Linked DNA regions of Thermus aquaticus. The main gene of each other region encodes a partner of the protein of the gene in region 2 in a complex. Links are inferred from orthologs where the notes say so. Each region holds a gene or a part of one and is shown on either strand. Other genes may lie near its edges. The genes, in order: accD and accC.

Region 1 (3,147 bases), 1.1 Mb from region 2 along the record:
CCAGGAGGGCGGGCAGGGGGGCGGGGCCATGGAGGCCTGGGCCGAGGTGCGGGCCGCGGTCTTGGACCTGAGGAACCAGGTTCAGGAGCTCACCCCCGCCCTGGAGCGCGCCCTGGAGATAGAGCGGAGCCTGCCCGCGGGGCTTCCCCTTAGGCGTTACGAGGGCGTTACCTCCTTCTTCGGCATGCGGAAAAACCCCTTCGGCTGGGGCATGGAGTTCCACGACGGCCTGGACTTCGCCGCCCCTTACGGGACCCCCGTCCACGCCACGGGCTCGGGGGTGGTGGCCCAGGCGGGGTGGATGGGCCCCTACGGCCTCGCCGTCCTCCTGGACCACGCCGAGGGGTACCAGACCCTTTACGGCCACCTCTCCCGTCTCCTGGTCCGACCGGGGGAGCGGGTGGAGCGGGGCCAGGTCCTGGGCTATGTGGGCTCCACGGGACGCTCCACGGGTCCCCATCTGCACTATTCCGTTTACCGCCGGGGCGTGGCCGTGGATCCCAGGCCATACCTGGACCCCGCCTGGGCCTCCCGGTAGAATGGGGCGGATGCTGGGTAGAAAGAAACGCGTCCTCACCTACCTGGGCCCGGAAACCGAGGTCCTGGGGGACCTCAAGGCCAAGGGACAGGTGCGCCTAGACGGCCTGGTGCGGGGCTCCGTATGGGTGGAGGGGGAGCTGGAGGTGGGCTGTACCGGCCGGGTGGAGGGGGAAAGGGTGGAGGCCCAGGCCATCCAGGTCCACGGGGAGGTGAGGGCGGACCTGGTGGCAGAGAAGGTCTTCCTGGCCAAGACGGCCCGCCTCACCGGCAACGTCCGGGCCCAGGCCCTGGAGGTGGAGGCGGGGGCGGTCTTCGTCGGCCAGAGCGTGGCCGGGGAGACCCGGGCCCTCGAGGCCCCTAAGGAGGCGTGAATGGCCCTGGAGAGGCTTTTCCGAAGGAGGCGGCCCAGCGGGGAGAACCGGGACGTCCCCGAGCTTTGGACCAAGTGCGAGGCCTGCGGAGCGGCGCTCTACAAGAAGGAGCTTAAGGAGAACCTGGGGGTCTGCCCCAAGTGCGGCCACCACCACCGGATGCCCGCGGCGGAGCGGGTGGCGATGCTGGCCGATGCCGGCACCTTCCAGGAGACCACCCGCTTAAGGCCCCTGGACCCCCTGGGCTTCGTGGACACCAAGCCCTACGCCGAGCGGCTCAAGGCCTACCAGGAGGAGACGGGGCGTCCCGACGCCATTTTGGGAGGGGTCTGCGCCATCGGGGGGGTGCCCTCGGTCCTCCTGGTCATGGACTACGCCTTCGCCGGGGGGTCCATGGGGAGCGTGGTGGGGGAGGAGATCGCCCGGGGGGTGGAGCGGGCGGCGGAGGAGGGGCGGGCTTTGGTCATCGTGGCCGCCTCTGGGGGGGCCAGGATGCAGGAGGCGGCGCTTTCCCTCATGCAGATGGCCAAGACGGTGATGAGCCTGGACCTCCTCTGGGCCAAGCGCCTCCCCTACGTGGCCATCCTCACCGACCCCACCACCGGGGGGGTGACGGCGAGCTTCGCCGCCCTTGCCGACGTCATCTTCGCCGAGCCCGGGGCCCTGATCGGCTTCGCCGGGCCCAGGGTCATCAAGCAGACCATCCGCCAGGAACTTCCCGAGGGCTTCCAGCGCTCGGAGTTCCTCCTCAAGCACGGGATGGTGGACCGGGTCACGGACCGCAGGAGGTTGAAGGGGGAAGTGGTCCGGGCCCTCCGCCACCTGCACCCGGGGGTTCCCTATGGCGTTGGAGTTTGAAAAGCCCATCCAGGAGCTGGAAAAGCGCATCCAGGACCTCAGGGAGACCGCCAGGACCACGGGGGTGGACCTGGAGCAGGAGATCCGCCTCCTGGAGGAGCGCCTAGAGCGCCTCAAGAGGGAGACCTACGGGAACCTCACCGCCTGGCAGCGGGTGCAGCTGGCCCGGGCCCCCGGGCGGCCCACCACCCTGGACGTGCTGGAAAAGGCCTTCCAGGACTTCTTGGAGCTCCATGGGGACCGGGCCTTCGCCGATGACCCCGCCATCGTGGGGGGGCTGGCCTACCTGGAGGGGGAGAAGGTGGTGGTGGTGGGGCACCAGAAGGGGCGGGACACCAAGGAGAACCTAAGGCGCAACTTCGGCATGCCCCACCCCGAGGGGTACCGCAAGGCCATGCGCCTAATGGACCTGGCGGACCGCTTCGGCTACCCCTTCTTAAGCTTCATTGACACCCCCGGGGCCTACCCGGGGGTCTCCGCCGAGGAGCGGGGCCAGGCCTGGGTCATCGCCCAAAGCATCCAGAGGATGAGCCGCCTCCGGGTCCCCGCTATCGCTCTGATCCTGGGGGAAGGGGGAAGCGGGGGGGCCTTGGCCATCGCCGTGGCCAACCGGGTCCTCATCATGGAAAACGCCTGGTACTCCGTGATCAGCCCCGAGTCCTGCGCCGCCATCCTCTGGCGGGACGCCAAGGAGGCCCCCAAGGCCGCCGAGGCCCTCAAGCTCACCGCCAAAGACCTCCTGGAACTTAGGGTGGTGGACGCCATTGTCCCCGAGCCCGAGGGCGGGGCCCACAAGGACCCGGAGGCCGCCATCCAGGCCATCAAGGAGGCCCTCCTGAAGACCCTGGAGGAGCTCAAGGGCCTTTCCCCCGAGGCCCTTTACCAGGACCGCTACCGCCGCTTCCGCGCCCTAGGGGCCTTCGCCGAGCCTTAAGGTTTCTTGGCCTTGTTCCCTCAGGGTTTTCACATCCGGGCTTTAGCCTGGGGATGGAGGTGAGGGGTATGCGGAAGCTTCTCCTTTGGGTACTGGGTCTCGGAATGGCCCTGGCGCAGCAGTTGAGCCCCCAGGGCATCATCGTCAACCCGGTGCCCACGGACCTGCAGGTCAAGGTGTGGGTGGACAAGGACCCGGGCAAGCGGGGGAACGCCGTTTACCGGATCGGCGAACCCATTTTCATCTATGTGAGCGTCAACCAGGACGCCTACGTCTACCTCTTCAACATCAACGCCGATGGGCGCATTGACCCCATTCTGCCTAACGCCTTTGAGCGGGATAACTTCCTAAGGGCGGGGGAGACCCAGCGCTACCCGCCGGCGGGGGCCCGCTACCGCTACACGGTGACCGGCCCCGAGGGGGAGGACCGCATCCTGGCGGTGG
Region 2 (3,304 bases):
TCCTCGTCCCGGTTCAGGGCCTCTATGCGCTCAAGAAGGGCCTCCTCCGGGAAGTCCTCGGGGTAGACCTCCACCTGGCTCCTGAGGCCCAGCTCCCGGGCCCGCCGGTCCTTGAGGCGCACGTAAGAGACCGAGGCCGGGTCCTCCCCAAGCCGGATCACCCGCAAAGAGGGCACGAAGGAAAGGGAGGCGAGCTTTTCCTTTAGCTCCTTGTAAACCGCCTCCGCCACCTCGTGGCCGGAAAGGATGCGCGCCTGGGTCACCTAGTCCTCCTTGGGCACCGTCTTGATCTCTCCCTCCTGGATCCGCCGGTAAAGCCTCCCCAGGACCCCGTTCACAAAGGCCCCGGAGTGCTCGCCCCCGTAGCGGTTGGCGATCTTCACCGCCACCTCAATAAGGGGGGCGAAGGGGGTGGGCTCGTAGAGCATCTCGTAGGTGGCCAGGCGGAGGATGGTGAGGTCGGTCTTGGCCATCTGGCCGAAGTCCCAGCCCTCCACCGTCTCCTTAAGGATGCGGTCCACCTCCTCCTGGTGCGCCTTGTACCCCAAAAGAAGCCGCCTGGCGAAGGCCACCCCCTCCTCGTCCAGGGGGTCCCCGTAGGGTTCCTCCTCCCCGCCCATCTCCTCCAGGGCGTGCCTCAGGGCCTCCTCCAGGTCCACACCCCCCTGGGTGTGGGCGAAGAGGGCCCGCATGGCCAGTTCCCGCGCCCGCCTACGCATGCCCCCCCGGCCGGTACTCCACCTGGGCCACGGTGACGTTCACCGCCTTGACCTTCTCGCCGGTGGCCACGAAGAGGGCCTCGGCCACCGCCTTCTGGACCTCTTTGGCCAGCTCGGGGATGGCCGCCCCGTAGTCCACGGAGAGGACCAGGTCCACGGAAAGCCCCTCGGGATGGCGCTCCACCTTGATGGGCTTCATGCGGCGGAAGACCTCCCCCAGGGAGCGGGGGGCCACCTCCAGGGGGCGGACCCCCTCCAAGCCCTCCAAGGCGTGGGCCACCAGGCCCTCGAGGGCCTGGTCGCTGATCTCGTAGTCCACCATCACACGCCCAGTCTACAACTCCATCCGCCGGGCCACGAAGTTGGTGTAGACGGCCCCCCGGCGGAAGAAGGCGTTCTGGAGGACCTTCTGGTGGAAGGGGATGGTGGTCTTGAGCCCGGGACCCTCAATGACCGTCTCCCCCAGGGCCCGCTCCATGCGCCTTATGGCCTCCTCCCGGCTGGGGGCCCAGGCGATGATCTTGGCGATCAGGCTGTCGTAGTGAGGGGGGATCTGGTAGCCGGCGTAGAGGTGGCTGTCCACCCTGATGCCGGGCCCCCCGGGAAAGAGCAGGGTCTCCACCTTGCCGATGGAGGGCCTGAAGCCCTTCTCCGGGTCCTCGGCGTTGACGCGCACCTCTATGGCGTGGCCCCGGACCTCAATTTCCTCCTGCTTGAGCCAGAGCCTCTCCCCCATGGCGATCCTAAACTGGGCCTGGACCAGGTCCACCCCCGTCACCATCTCCGTGACGGGGTGCTCCACCTGGATGCGGGTGTTCATCTCAATGAAGTAGAAGTTGCCCTCCTTGTCCACCAAAAACTCCAGGGTCCCGGCAGAGACGTAGCCCACATGCTCCGCAAGCCTCCTGGCCGCCTCGGCGATGGCCCGCCGGGTCTCCAGGGGCAGGATGCTGGGGGCCTCCTCTAAAAGCTTCTGGTGGCGGCGCTGGATGGAGCAGTCCCGCTCCCAGAGGTGGACCACCCGCTCCCCGTCCCCCAGAACCTGGATCTCTATGTGCTTGGGCTCCTCAATGTACTTCTCCAGGTAGACGGCGGGGTTGCCGAAGGCGGCCCGGGCCTCCTCCTGGGCCTGCAGGACGGCCCTTTCCAGGTCCTCCTCGGTGTGGACCACCCGCATCCCCCGCCCCCCGCCCCCGGCCGAGGCCTTGAGGATGACGGGGTAGCCGATCTCCAAGGCGGCCCGCTTGGCCTCCTCCACGCTCTCCACCTCGTCCGTGCCCGGGACCGTGGGCACCCCCGCCTCCCGGGCCACCTTGCGGGCCGTGGCCTTGTCCCCCAGGGCCCGCATGTTCTCCGGCGTGGGGCCGATGAAGGTGATCCCGTGCTCACGGCACATCTCGGCGAAGGTGGCGTTCTCGGCCAGGAAGCCATAACCGGGATGGATGGCGTCGGCCCCGGTGACGATGGCGGCGGAGAGGAGGTTGGGGATGTTGAGGTAGCTCTGCCCGGAAGGGGGAGGCCCGATGCAGATGGCCTCGTCGGCCAGAAGCACAGGGAGGCTCTTCTCGTCGGCGGTGGAGTGGGCCACCACGGTTTTGATGCCCAGCTCCCTGGCCGCCCGGATGATCCTTAAGGCGATCTCCCCCCGGTTGGCGATCAGGACCTTCTTCATAGGGGCTGGATGAGGAAGAGGGGCTGGCCGTACTCCACGGGCTCCCCGTTTTCCACCAGGATCTTCCTGACGATGCCGGAGACCTCAGACTCAATCTCGTTCATGAGCTTCATGGCCTCAATGATGCAGAGGACCTGCCCCTTCTCCACCCGGTCCCCCTCCTTGACGTAAGGGGGGGCGTCGGGGGCGGGGGCCCGGTAGAAGGTGCCCACGATGGGGGCCCGGATCTCCACGCACCCCGGGCACTCGTCGGCCTTGGGGGCCTCGGGCGCAGGGGCCGCCTCCGCCGGGGCGGGAGCCGGCGCAGGGGCGGGGACGGGAACCGGAGCCGGAGCGGGCACCGGGGCCGCTACCTGGGGCACGGCCACCATCTGGACCTCCCCACCCCGGCGCACGGTGAGCTTGTAGTCGGGGGTCTCCAGGGTGAGCTCGCTCACCCCGTGCTCCACCAGGGCCTGCAGGATCTGCTTTAGCTCCTTTGGTGTCATACCGCACCTCGTGGCATAAAGCTTACCCCAGGATTCCCTGAGGAAAAGCTTTGCACCCGGTCAAAAAACCCGGGCCTAGGCCCGGGTCCTTACCCCGGCCGGCCTTTCAGGCCCGGCCCACGTACTCGCCGGTGCGGGTGTCCACCTTGATGACCTCCCCCGGCTCCACGAAGAGGGGCACCTGGACCACGGCCCCGGTCTCGAGGGTGGCGGGCTTGGAGCCCCCGGAAACCGTGTCCCCCCGCACCCCAGGGGGCGTGTCCACGATCTTCAGCTCCACCACCGTGGGCGGGGTGATCTTGAGGGGCCGCCCCTCGTACATGTCCCCCAGGACCGTCATCCCCTCCTTGAGGAAGCGGGCCGCCTCCACCCGCACCTTGGGCACGTGGAACTGCTCGTAGGTCTCCAGGTCCATGAAGACCAGC

The links.
Region 1: the proteins of accC (region 2) and accD are in contact, whole or in part, in a solved structure (PDB 8UXZ), measured with the Escherichia coli proteins. The link is inferred for Thermus aquaticus from one-to-one orthologs.

What each region holds. Positions count from the first base shown.
Region 1 is NZ_LHCI01000106.1:669,852-672,998, forward strand. The notes cover bases 1-2,840. They hold accD (acetyl-CoA carboxylase, carboxyltransferase subunit beta), read left to right. Parts: upstream 1-911; coding sequence 912-1,769; downstream 1,770-2,840. Other genes in these bases: BVI061214_RS04635 (peptidoglycan DD-metalloendopeptidase family protein), read left to right, coding at 1-538; BVI061214_RS04640 (bactofilin family protein), read left to right, coding at 540-911; BVI061214_RS04650 (acetyl-CoA carboxylase carboxyltransferase subunit alpha), read left to right, coding at 1,753-2,703; BVI061214_RS04655 (PEGA domain-containing protein), read left to right, coding at 2,772-2,840. In the rest of the region: more of BVI061214_RS04655, read left to right, coding at 2,841-3,147.
Region 2 is NZ_LHCI01000106.1:1,790,061-1,793,364, forward strand. What follows is about bases 223-3,219. They hold accC (acetyl-CoA carboxylase biotin carboxylase subunit), read right to left. Parts: upstream 2,392-3,219; coding sequence 1,054-2,391; downstream 223-1,053. Other genes in these bases: BVI061214_RS10485 (bifunctional 5,10-methylenetetrahydrofolate dehydrogenase/5,10-methenyltetrahydrofolate cyclohydrolase), read right to left, coding at 223-263; nusB (transcription antitermination factor NusB), read right to left, coding at 264-719; BVI061214_RS10495 (Asp23/Gls24 family envelope stress response protein), read right to left, coding at 712-1,041; accB (acetyl-CoA carboxylase biotin carboxyl carrier protein), read right to left, coding at 2,388-2,879; efp (elongation factor P), read right to left, coding at 2,986-3,219. Outside these bases: more of BVI061214_RS10485, read right to left, coding at 1-222; more of efp, read right to left, coding at 3,220-3,304. UniProt on the Escherichia coli protein: This protein is a component of the acetyl coenzyme A carboxylase complex; first, biotin carboxylase catalyzes the carboxylation of the carrier protein and then the transcarboxylase transfers the carboxyl group to form malonyl-CoA.